2 regions of the Bacillus sp. BACIII genome follow, and region 1 is predicted to be linked to the other one. Evidence: riboswitches for the same ligand, from Rfam matches in the RefSeq annotation. Region 1 holds a riboswitch; the other holds the start of a gene.
The links. Region 1 has a riboswitch for lysine ahead of ACXN9U_RS15405 (amino acid permease). Riboswitches for the same ligand answer to the same signal wherever they lie in the genome.

Region 1 (6,036 bases):
ACCGGGAGCTTGTTCAAAGCGTGCAGGACATCCTCAATTCTGAGGAATTCAAGTCTCAGCTTTCTCAATTATCCGGATATGATACGAAAATGACAGGACGGCTCATATATGAAACATGAAAAATCCCTCCATATAACGGAGGGATTTTTTTATTGCTTGTAAAACCGCAGCAGGTCGCCGTTTAATATTTTATCGGAAAGCATCAGCTCTTGTTCCGCTTTTTCTTTCTCATCGCTGCACGTGCTCATGTCAGAACGCGGTTCACCCGTTTTACGGCTGTAACACGTATTTTTCGTATAAATATGATCATCCGTGATAAAGCTGCCGTTTCTCAGCACCGCAAACGGGGTCCGCTCTCCGGAAAACAGATCATTGCCGAACTGAATGCTGCCTTTCGTTTCAATGCCGAGCAGGTGAAGCAGCGTCGGTCTTACATCAACCTGTCCCGCGGCGGATGCAATCGTTTCCGGCGCACGGTCGGTCACCCCGGGAATATGAATGATAAACGGCACGCGCTGAAGCTGAACCGTATCAAACGGAGTGATTTCCTCTTTCCCTAAGAATTCGGCAAGTCCTTGATTATGGGCTTCGGATATACCGTAATGATCTCCCATCAGGACGATCATCGCGTTGTCATACAGTCCTTCTTTTTTCAGCTTCTTGAAAAAGTGTTTCAGGGCCTCATCTTCATAGCGGACCGTCGTCACATAGCGGTTTAATAAATCGCTGCTTGTGTCCGGTTCTTCAATGAGCTGATCCTGTTTATCAATTTCAAAAGGAAAATGGTTGGTCAAAGTCAGCAGGCTCGCGTAAAACGGCTGCGGAAGCTTCTTTAATTTTTCCGCTGACTGTTCGAGAAATTCCTTATCCTTCAGGCCCCAGCCTGTTGAATTTTCCTGTGTCACCTTAAATTCATCCGCGTCGAAAAAACGGTCGATTCCGAATGTCCCGTACATCTCATCCCGGTTCCAAAAGGCCTTATGATTGGCATGCAGAACGGCTGAATAGTATTGATGATCTTTTAACATATGGTACATCGTATTGAACCGGTGGCCGCTTTTTGTAAAAAAAACGGCGCCGCTTGAAGACGGATACAGCGAATTCGCAGTAATGAATTCTGAATCTGAGGTTTTTCCCTGTTCAGTCTGCTGATAAAAATGAGTGAAGTCATAACTTTTTTTCCGCAGTTTATTTAAAAACGGGGTAATCTCCCGCCCGTTGACCCGTTCATCCATCACAAAACGCTGTGTTGATTCAAGCGTGACAAAAATCACATTACGCCCTTTAGCAAGCCCGAACTTTGCATCGGACGGGCGGCTGTAGTCGGCTTGAGTGTAGTTCGCGACCGCGGCAAGACTGTCTTCGTCGGCAAACGCTTTAGCCCCTGCATTCAGCGTCTGCGAAATGGTGTCATACAAATGAAAGTGGAACAGGCCGATTCCTTTTACGAGCGCTTCACGATCAAAAGGATGCCTGAACAGCTTCGGCTGCTCGGCCTCAGACAGCGCCAGGTTGCACAGCATGAGGCCGGCTGATGCCCACGCATATGCTTTGACGGTCCGGGCGCCCGCTTTTCCGTTACCGGCTTTATGCCTTCCCGCTAGGTAAAACAGAACCGCAATATCCGCGAATAAAGCGATATACAGCGGGTGAAACAGCTCTTGGACGCTGCTTCCCATATCGCCCATATTGCTCGCCTGAAACAAAACCGGTATGGTGATAAAATCAATATAAAACCCGTAAAACACCGTATTCGCGATTAAAATCCCCGTCAGCATCACATTTGCCGAAAGCAGAAAGATCCGCTGCTTCTTTTCCGTCAGCAGCAGGCCGATGCCGAACAGCGGCACAATAAAGCTCAGCGGATTAATGAGAAGCAGACATTCCTCAAGAACCGAATTGTTTTGCAGATCAAAACCAAGCTTGTAAACGGCGTATGTTTTTATCCACATGAACAGGATGGACAGGCATAAAAACCGATGATTGCTGAAAAAGGATTTTTTCATATGTATGACTCCTCACCCTAAAAGCGAAAAGACGCTTTTTGTTTAAGAGATGCGGCCGTGAACCAATTCGTATAAATAATAGCAGGATACAATCGTTAACCCGGCCAGCACAAGCTGCTCCGAAAAGCTCCCCGTCCTCATATAAAGGGGAAGACGGAAGCGGATGGCAGACGGAAACAGCAGTTTAATGCCGTTGACGGTCCATGCGTCAAGCACAAGGTGGCTTGCCATTCCGACCATCAGTCCGGCGGAGATGCTTGGATTCGGGATATAGGCTGCCGTGATGAAAAACATAATAAGCATAAACAGCAGACTGTGTGTAAATGTTCTGTGGCCGAAAACCGTGCTTACGATTTTGGACAGAACGGGCAGCGTTCTGCCGATTTTGCTTTTTGTATGGCAAATATCGGGAATCAGCGCCCCGAGGGCACCCGCTGAGGTCATAAGGACCGGATCATACCCGTAATAATACGCAATTGCGGAACAAGAAGCGATGCCTCCCATGATGTGTGTTTTTCCTGTCATTTTTCGCTTCTCCTTTTTATTTTTGCCAAAATCCCCTGAATTACAAATATATCAAGAGAATGCATGTTTGATCAACAAACTTTACCTGTTCCGCCAAAAGGAAGGAGGATCGGATTCCGTATATTCTGCCGCGGAAAAAGACACATTATAGGTGTACCTATATTTGATAAAGAGGTGATACAGATGGCTTTCTTTAACAAAGAAAAAGGCAAAAACAGCGATAAAAACAAAAACGTCATTCAAGGTGCGCTTGAGGACGCCGGTGCAGCTTTGAAAGACGATCCGCTTCAAGAAGCTGTTCAAAAGAAAAAAAACAACCGCTGACTATAAAAACGGGTAGGGCAAATGCTCTATCCGTTTTCCGTCTAATTTTTCCCTTTGACAGATCTTTTTATCTCTGATAACCTCTGAGTAGAATTGAATGATAAAAATCCTCACTCTTTCTCGGTGAGGTAGAGGTTGCGCTTGATGATGAGTCGCACATGCCAGGCTGATAAGGGGCCGCAAAACATGTGTTAAAGGCATCAGCGCCGAAGTGTAAAGAAAGCCGATCCTTCTTTATGCTGGGACTGTATCTGAATAAGTGCAGGACTGCCGCGTGCTTTTTCGCGGAGGGCTATCCGGAGATCAAGGGTGTGTGTTTCTTTAAGCATGGACTTTTGTTCAGGCTTTTTTTGTGTGTAAATATGGTCTCGGGGTCTGGTCCGTACGAATGAACAACCAGGAGGTACAGGAATGGAACAGACGAAAAAATGGGGTTTTTGGTTATTAACGGCATTTGTCGTAGGAAATATGGTAGGCTCGGGCATCTTTTCCCTTCCGAGCACGCTCGCAAAAATCGCGAGCCCGTTCGGCGCTACATCGGCATGGCTTTTGACGGGAGCCGGTGTGTTAATGATCGCGCTTGTCTTCGGTCACTTATCCATCCGCAAGCCTGAGCTGACGGCGGGGCCGCAAAGCTATGCGAGAGCGCTGTTCAGCGATCGGAAAAAAGGGAACGCAGCCGGTTTCACGATGGTGTGGGGCTACTGGGTGGCGAGCTGGATCAGCAACGTGGCGATCATCACCAGCCTTGCCGGATATTTAACTTCTTTTTTCCCGATTTTAACGGATAAGCGTGAAATGTTTTCAATCGGCGGTCAGGCGGTTACACTTGGCCAGCTGCTGACGTTTGCCGTATGTACGGTTTTATTATGGGGCACTCACACGATTCTCGTTTCCAGCATGAACGGTGCGAGTAAATTAAATTTCGTTACGACGTTTTCAAAGGTATTAGGATTTATCTTCTTTATCATTGCAGGTTTGTTTGTATTTCAAACGTCGTTTTTCGATCATTTTTATTTTCCGGTTCAGACAGGTCCTCACACGGTTGAGGGAATCGGCGGTCAGGTCCACAATGCGGCGATTTCAACATTATGGGCGTTCGTCGGAATTGAATCGGCAGTCATCTTATCCGGGCGCGCCCGTTCGCAGCGCGACGTGAAACGCGCCACCATTACCGGCTTATTGATTGCGCTCAGCATCTATATTATCGTGACATTGATTACGATGGGCGTGCTTCCGCATGGTAAGCTTGTCGGCTCGGAAAAACCGTTTGTTGACGTATTATACGCGATCGTCGGCAATGCGGGAAGCATCATCATGGCGATTTTGGCGATCCTCTGTCTGTTCGGGACGATGCTCGGCTGGATTCTTCTCGGCTCTGAAGTTCCGTATCAAGCCGCGAAATCAGGAGACTTTCCCGCCGCTTTTGCAAAAACAAATAAACAGGGAAGCCCGGTTGTGTCGTTAATCGTCACGAATGTGATGTCACAGATCTTTATCTTTTCGGTTATTTCCCGGACAATCAGTGACGCGTTTACGTTTTTAACAACGGCGGCGACACTCGCTTATCTGATTCCGTATCTCGTATCTGCGTTTTACAGCCTGAAGCTCGTGCTGACGGGTGAAACGTATGACGAAATCAAGGGTTCAAGAGTGAAGGACGGTTTCATCGCCATCCTTGCCTGCATTTATTCTTTTTACGTCATTATTACCGGAACGGCCGATTTAACGACCTTTATTCTCGGTATCGGACTGTTTTTCGTCGGTCTGCTGTTATATCCTTTTGTTTCAAAGAAATTTGCAAACAACAGACAATCCGTATAAAAAAAAGACATCTCACGTCTGTGGGATGTCTTTTTTGGCGTCAGCGGATTACTTTTTGACGGCGTGTATATAATGAATGGTCTCGAATGCGGTTAAATGGTCAGTGCGCCCGCTGAAAAAACGGTCATTGATAACCGCTGGAGATAAATGTTCATAAATAAGCAGGCCTGATGATTCTAACATTTTTTCAATTTCTTTATAGCTGAAACACGACAGCATCGGTTCTCCGCCTGCCGCAGCCATTTTCACCATGTTCTCCACTCTGTTTGACAGTCCTTTTTCTTCAAAGAGCGATTCATCCGCATAATCAAACACGATAGAGCTGCCGGGCGGGACTTCGGCAAATAATTGTGTAAGCAGGCGGGCGAGATGCTTTTTCGTAAGATAATATGACACACCGAGCAGGCTGAAAAAGGTTTTTTGGCGGGAAAAACCTTCCTGATTCAGACGGCTGAAAGAAAGCGGAGCCGTAAAGTCCATCGGCGCAAAATGAAGTCGGCTCGGAATATCGCGCTCAAGACGTTTTAAACTGTTTAATTTGTCTTCCTGTGAAGCGCGGAGATCCGCTTCAAAGATGTCTAAGCCGTTTGTCACCTCGGGATGCCTGAAACAGAAAGTATCCAGCCCCGCACCGAGGATGACATACTGTTTAACCCCGAGCTTCACTTCATTCAGGAGCACTTCTTCGCAATACGCCGCACGGGCTAACGGTGTAGGAGACAGCTGAACTTGAGTCACCCATTTTAAGATGTCATCCGGTTTGCCTTGAAGCTTCCGGGCCATGTCTTTGCTGAAAAATGATATACCTTGAATCAAATGATCGCTGATGTCCGACAGCTCTTTTTCAGATAAAAGATCTTGTGCCAAGAAATCATCAAATATCACCGGTGTGTCGTATTTACTGTGGTACGCCCTTACGAAAGCGGACAGCAGGGAAGTCATACTCGCCTTATTTTCTCTCATATTAAAGATCCTCCGTTATTTACGTCAATCTCCGGCCGGGAGAATCTTATTATACATGTTAATCCAAAAATGTAAATTATAGCATAAATGAATTTTTTTGTCAAGTTTGTGGCGTCATAAAAAGCCGCTGTGACAGCGGCTCCCGGGTTACTTTGTTAAGCTTTTTGTGATGTAGTCGAGCTGGCCTTCGAGTGAGATCGGGTCTGAGAAATAGAAGCCGATCGGATCAATGCGGTAGACATGGTTTTGCTTGACGGCATCGAGATTCTTCCAGATTGAACTGTCAAGCACGCCTTTGTCGTCACCGCCGGCCTGCCATGGCCCCATAAAGATATAGTCTCCCGCGAAGTCAGGCAGTTTTTCAAGTGAAATGCTGGCGTAGCCCGGCCCTTGA
Region 2 (6,036 bases), 1.1 Mb from region 1:
CTCATCGTCATTTCTTTCAGGGAAATCCGGTTTATAGTGCGCTCCCCGGCTTTCATTTCGGTTGTATGCGCCGAGCGTGATGACTCTGGCAAGCTGAAGCATATTGGAGAACTGGCGGGTGAACATCGCCCCTTGGTTGCTCCATTTTGTCGTATCATTAATATTGATTTTCTTAAAGCGTTCCATCAGCTCTTGGATTTTATCATCCGTTTTCAAAAGCTTGTCATTGTGGCGGACCACCGTTACGTTGGCCGTCATCCATTCTCCGAGTTCACGGTGAAGCACGTAGGCATTTTCATCGCCGTCCATCTTCATGATGTCTGCCCATTTTTCTTCTTCTTTTTTCACATAGGAATCAAATAATGAAGAAGACAGATCTTCAGCCGATGTTTCAAGTCCGGAAACATATTTCACCGCATTCGGACCGGCAACCATTCCTCCGTAGATGGCGGAAAGCAAAGAGTTTGCCCCTAAACGGTTTCCTCCGTGCATTGAATAATCACATTCACCCGCCGCGAACAGTCCGCGGATGCTTGTCATCTGATCATAATCAACCCACAGGCCGCCCATTGAATAGTGAACGGCAGGGAAAATTTTCATCGGAAGCTTGCGCGGGTCATCACCCATGAATTTTTCATAGATTTCGATAATGCCGCCGAGCTTAACGTCAAGCTCTTTCGGATCTTTGTGCGAAAGATCGAGATACACCATGTTTTCTCCATTGATGCCGAGCTTCTGGTTCACGCACACGTCAAAGATTTCGCGTGTCGCAATATCCCGCGGCACAAGGTTTCCGTAAGCCGGATATTTTTCCTCAAGGAAGTACCAAGGTTTTCCGTCTTTATACGTCCAGACTCTTCCGCCCTCGCCGCGCGCCGATTCACTCATCAGACGGAGTTTATCGTCTCCGGGAATGGCAGTCGGGTGAATTTGAATAAATTCTCCGTTAGCGTAGTAAGCGCCCTGCTGATAAACGATTGATGCGGCAGATCCCGTGTTGATCATGCTGTTTGTTGATTTGCCGAATACGATTCCGGGTCCTCCCGTCGCCATAATAACGGCGTCAGAACGGAATGACTCGATTTGCATATTGGTCAGATTTTGGGCTACGATACCGCGGCACGTGCGCTCATCGTCAAGAACGGCGCCGAGGAATTCCCAGCCTTCGTATTTTGTAACGAGACCCGCCACTTCATATCTGCGCACCTGCTCGTCCAGTGCGTAAAGAAGCTGCTGACCTGTCGTCGCTCCCGCGTATGCGGTTCTGTGATGCTGTGTACCCCCGAAACGGCGGAAGTCCAAGAGCCCTTCCGGCGTTCTGTTAAACATAACCCCCATGCGGTCCAATAAGTGGATAATGGACGGCGCCGCTTCACACATCGCTTTTACAGGCGGCTGGTTTGCTAAAAAGTCGCCTCCGTAAACCGTGTCATCAAAATGCTCAAACGGAGAGTCTCCTTCCCCTTTTGTGTTGACAGCTCCGTTTATCCCGCCCTGCGCGCAGACCGAGTGAGAGCGTTTGACCGGAACGATGGAAAACAATTTAACGGCCGTGCCTGATTCCGCTGCTTTAATTGTCGCCATGAGGCCGGCAAGACCCCCGCCGACTACGATAATGCTTGATTGACTCATGATAGCCCCTCTCCCTCTAGTAATCTAGTTCTCTTACACAAACGCAAAAATCGCTTTTAGACCCACGTATGAAAGCGCTAAAAATATAATCAGCGTCACGTAAGTCGAAATTCTTTGAGAACGCGGCGTGACCGTGATCCCCCATGTGACCGCAAAAGACCATAAGCCGTTTGAAAAGTGAAAAATGACTGATAAAACGCCTACAATATAAAATCCGAGCATAAACGGCGAGCTCAGAATATTCGCCATCATATCGAAGTTGACTTCAGCGCCCATCTGTGCGGCAATCCGCGTCTGCCACACATGCCAGCTGACGAAAATAAGGGTGAGAATACCGGTGACACGCTGAAGCACAAACATCCAGTTTCTGAAATAGCTGTAGTGGCCAGCGTTGTTTTTCGCAGTAAATGCTATGTACACACCGTAAACCGCATGATAAATTAAAGGTAAGAAAATAATAAAAATTTCTAACGCATACCTGAACGGCAGACTGTCCATAAAGCCGGCCGCCTTGTTAAACGCATCCGCTCCCCTTGCGGCAAATTGGTTGACGACTAAATGCTGGATCAAAAAGATGCCGACCGGAATCACACCGAGCAAGGAATGCAATCTTCGAAAATAAAACTCTCTGTTCCCAGACATTACTTTACCCCCTGTTTGATTTAAGTGCGAAATGTGCTAAAATCTCTGCCCCCACTTCGTTTCAATTGTAAGCACTTTATTAAAATTTATTGACAATTTCATTTTACTCCTCCCTCAAAAGGGCGTCAAGAAAACGTGTACATAAATTATAATTTTCGGAATTGATTATTTGACGTGAAAATTTTATTTTCCTGCAATACCTTTCTCACTTTTTTTCACGTGTTTTATAGGATCATCCTGTAATCCTCCCCCCTGTTTAAGCTATAATAAACGAAGGAGAGAGGGGAATACATAATATGAAGAATAATTATGAAGCAGCTTTAGAACCTTTAACTGAACTCGGCGTCAGCGCATACGGCTACGAATTAATCCGGGAAATCGTGCTTCCGGATATCCTCGGCCCGGAGCATTCATCCATGATGTATTGGGCGGGGAAACGCCTCGCCCGCAAATTTCCTCTTCAATCATGGGAAGAAATCCCCGCCTTTTTTGAAAAAGCCGGCTGGGGAACTTTGACAAACACAGGATCAAAAAAGCAAGAGCTGGAATTTGAACTGGAAGGACCGCTCGTTTCCAGCAGGCTCAAACACCAGAAAGAGCCTTGTTTTCAGCTTGAAGCCGGTTTTATAGCCGAACAGATTCAATTGATGAACGATCAAATTGCAGAATCTTATGAACAGGTCAAAAAGAGAGCGGATAAAGTCGTCCTGACCGTGAAATGGGATATGAAGGACCCTGTATAATTGAAAAAAGGCGGTGACTTAAAAGTCCCGCCTTTTTGCCTGCCCGTTTATACGGCAGACGGCTGTTTAGAAAGCTCAAACGCATCATGAAGCGCTTCGACGGCTTTCACCATATCATTTTCACTGACAACCGCTGATACTTTTATTTCAGATGTGCTGACCATTTTGACTTGTACATTTTTTTCCGCCAGTACGGCAAACATGTCCGCGGCGACGCCGGGATTAGAGACCATGCCTGATCCGACAATGGATACTTTCGCCAGCTTTCTTTCAGTTTCAATTTTTTCATAGTCAAGCGCGTTTTTATATTCTTCAAGCACAGCGACCGTTTGCGCGGAATCTTCCGTTTTCACTGAGAAAGAAATGTCTGCTTCCCCATTGTCCGCTTGTGTCTGAATAATGATGTCAACGTTGATGTTTCGTTTCGCCAGCGCAGTGAAGATTGTTGAAAGTGTTGTCAGCCCGCTTGTCAGGCCAGTAACGGACACCCTTGTAATCTGGTCTTCAAATGCAATTCCTCTGACGATTAAATTCTGCTCCATTGATGATTCCTCCTCAATTAATGTTCCAGCTTCATGTTCCGTGCTTGACCGCACTTCCAAAGGCACTTGGTAGTTTTTCGCGAACTCAACCGCCCGCGGGTGCAGAACACCCGCTCCGAGATTTGCAAGCTCCAGCATTTCATCGTAAGAAATTCCCGCCAGTTTTCTCGCTGACCGGACGTACCGCGGATCTGTCGTAAACACGCCCGGAACATCCGTGTAAATGTCGCATTTATCCGCTTTTAAAGCTGCGGCAAGAGCGACCGCCGTCGTATCGGAACCGCCCCGTCCGAGCGTCGTGATGCCGCCGTTTTCCGTTACTCCCTGAAAACCGGCGACAACTGTAATCCTGCCTTCTGCAAGCTGCGCCTGAATTGCGGTGATATCAATATCCGTAATTCTCGCATTGCCGTGGACAGCCTCCGTGCGGACACCCGCCTGCCAGCCCGTATAAGAGACGGCGTCATATCCTTTTTCCTGAAGCGCCATGGCCAAAAGCGAAATCGTGACCTGCTCTCCCGTAGACAGAAGCATATCCATCTCGCGTCTGCTTGGCTCAGATGTCATTTCCGCCGCCAAATTAACGAGCGCGTCGGTTGATTTTCCCATTGCCGAAACGACGACTACGACGTCATGGCCTTTTTTCTTTTCAGCAATGGCGCGATTTGCGGCATTTTGAATTTTTTCGGCAGAGCCGACGGAAGTGCCTCCGAATTTTTGTACGATAAGACCCATACTAGACCACCCTTTACATTTTGGTTCGTGCGGGTGAGGAGAAAAGAGCGTTGTGTCCACAATAAAAAAAGCAATGAGAGGAATAGCTCTCATTGCTTTTTCATATCATTACGATTGATTATGAACAACGAGATAGCCCTCCAAGAAAATGAATTCTTGACAGCTTTACATTTATTTAATGCAAAGCCAGCAAAGCACACCGATGGGATGTGTTTCACTTCGGCGAACTCCCCTTTCAGCCTTTTTCGCAGAATCCATCATTCTCCAAAGGCATACTATTGAAGTTCGCACCTCTATCTTCACCATATAACACGATCTTATGAAATTAGTTCACATTCTAGCAGACTTTTCAGAAAAGCACAATACTATTTTTTCAATTTTTCAAACAGCAGCTGAGCGGCCGCAGCCGGCACACCGGCTTTTTTGATATCGTCAAGACTTGCTTCCTTCATCTTTTTGACAGAACCGAAATGCTTTAAGAGCATTTTTTTGCGTTTTTCGCCGATCCCCGGGATATCATCCAATACGGATTGAAAGGCGCTTTTTCCCCGGATCTGTCTGTGAAAGCTGATCGCAAAACGGTGAACTTCATCCTGAATGCGCTGGAGCAGGTAAAATTCCTGGCTGTTCCGCTCCAGAAATACCGGTTCAAGCGGGTCGCCGATCAGAAGGTTGGATGTTCGGTGTTTGTCATCTTTCGCCAATCCCGCTACCGGGACATCAAGGCCGAGCTCATTCTCAAGCACGTCGCGCGCCGCGTTAATCTGCCCTTTTCCGCCGTCAATGATGATTAAATCCGGCAGCGGGAGATTTTCGCGGAGCACCCTCGAATATCTTCTTCTGACGACTTCTCTCATTGATCCGTAATCGTCAGGCCCTGTTACGGTTTTGATTTTATATTTGCGGTATTCCTTTTTATTCGGTTTTCCGTCAATAAAGACAATCATGGCCGATACAGGGTTTGTGCCTTGAATATTGGAGTTGTCAAACGCTTCAATCCGGTGCGGCGTGTAAATGTTCAATGCTTCGCCGAGCCGTTCGGCTGCTCCGATTGACCGTTCCTCATCCCGCTCGATTAATGAGAACTTTTCCCGCAGGGCGATTTTCGCGTTTTTGTGCGCAAGCAGAAGCAGTTCTTTTTTCGGGCCTTTTTTCGGCTGATGCACGGCGGTTTCCAAAAGCTCGCTGATCATGTCCCTGTCAACGCTGTCAGGCACCAGAATTTCCTTGGGCAGAAAGTGATTGTTTTTCGAATAGAACTGGCCGATGAAGGTCAGAAATTCTTCATCCGCTTCCTGGTACATCGGAAACATGCTGACATCGCGTTCGATCAGCTTTCCTTGGCGTATGAAAAAGACTTGAACGCACATCCAGCCTTTATCGTACGCATAAGCGAACACATCGCGGTCCAGAAGGTCATTCATGGTCATTTTCTGCTTTTCCATCGTCGATTCGATGTAAGCAAGCTGATCGCGGAATTCTTTAGCCCGTTCAAATTCAAGCTTTTCCGCCGCCTCTGCCATTTTCTCTTCAAGCTCTTTTTTGACCTCGTTATGTCCTCCCTTTAAAAAGCGGGTGATGTCTTCCACAAGCTCGCGGTTTGTCTCCTCAGAAATATCCTTTACACATGGAGCGAGGCATTGTCCGAGATGGTAATAGAGACAGACGCGGTCCGGAAGATTTGAGCACTTCCTGAGCGGATAAAGGCGGTCCAGCAGTTTTTTCGTTTCCCGCGCCGCCTG

Region 2: linked by a shared signal. The riboswitch ahead of ACXN9U_RS01705 (aspartate kinase) and the one ahead of ACXN9U_RS15405 (amino acid permease) in region 1 are both predicted to bind lysine.

The regions. Positions count from the first base shown of each region.
Region 1 covers NZ_CM174437.1:3,134,753-3,140,788, reverse strand. The annotation lists gene ACXN9U_RS15425 (substrate-binding domain-containing protein) at 1-119, shown strand, start outside; gene ACXN9U_RS15420 (LTA synthase family protein) at 150-2,006, opposite strand; gene ACXN9U_RS15415 (metal-dependent hydrolase) at 2,049-2,531, opposite strand; gene sspJ (small acid-soluble spore protein SspJ) at 2,715-2,855, shown strand; lysine riboswitch at 2,977-3,158, shown strand; gene ACXN9U_RS15405 (amino acid permease) at 3,267-4,679, shown strand; gene ACXN9U_RS15400 (class I SAM-dependent methyltransferase) at 4,728-5,642, opposite strand; gene ACXN9U_RS15395 (iron-hydroxamate ABC transporter substrate-binding protein) at 5,790-6,036, opposite strand, start outside.
Region 2 covers NZ_CM174437.1:311,168-317,203, reverse strand. The annotation lists gene sdhA (succinate dehydrogenase flavoprotein subunit) at 1-1,632, opposite strand, end outside; gene sdhC (succinate dehydrogenase cytochrome B558) at 1,666-2,274, opposite strand; gene ACXN9U_RS01710 (YslB family protein) at 2,571-3,017, shown strand; gene ACXN9U_RS01705 (aspartate kinase) at 3,065-4,294, opposite strand; lysine riboswitch at 4,420-4,598, opposite strand; gene uvrC (excinuclease ABC subunit UvrC) at 4,660-6,036, opposite strand, start outside.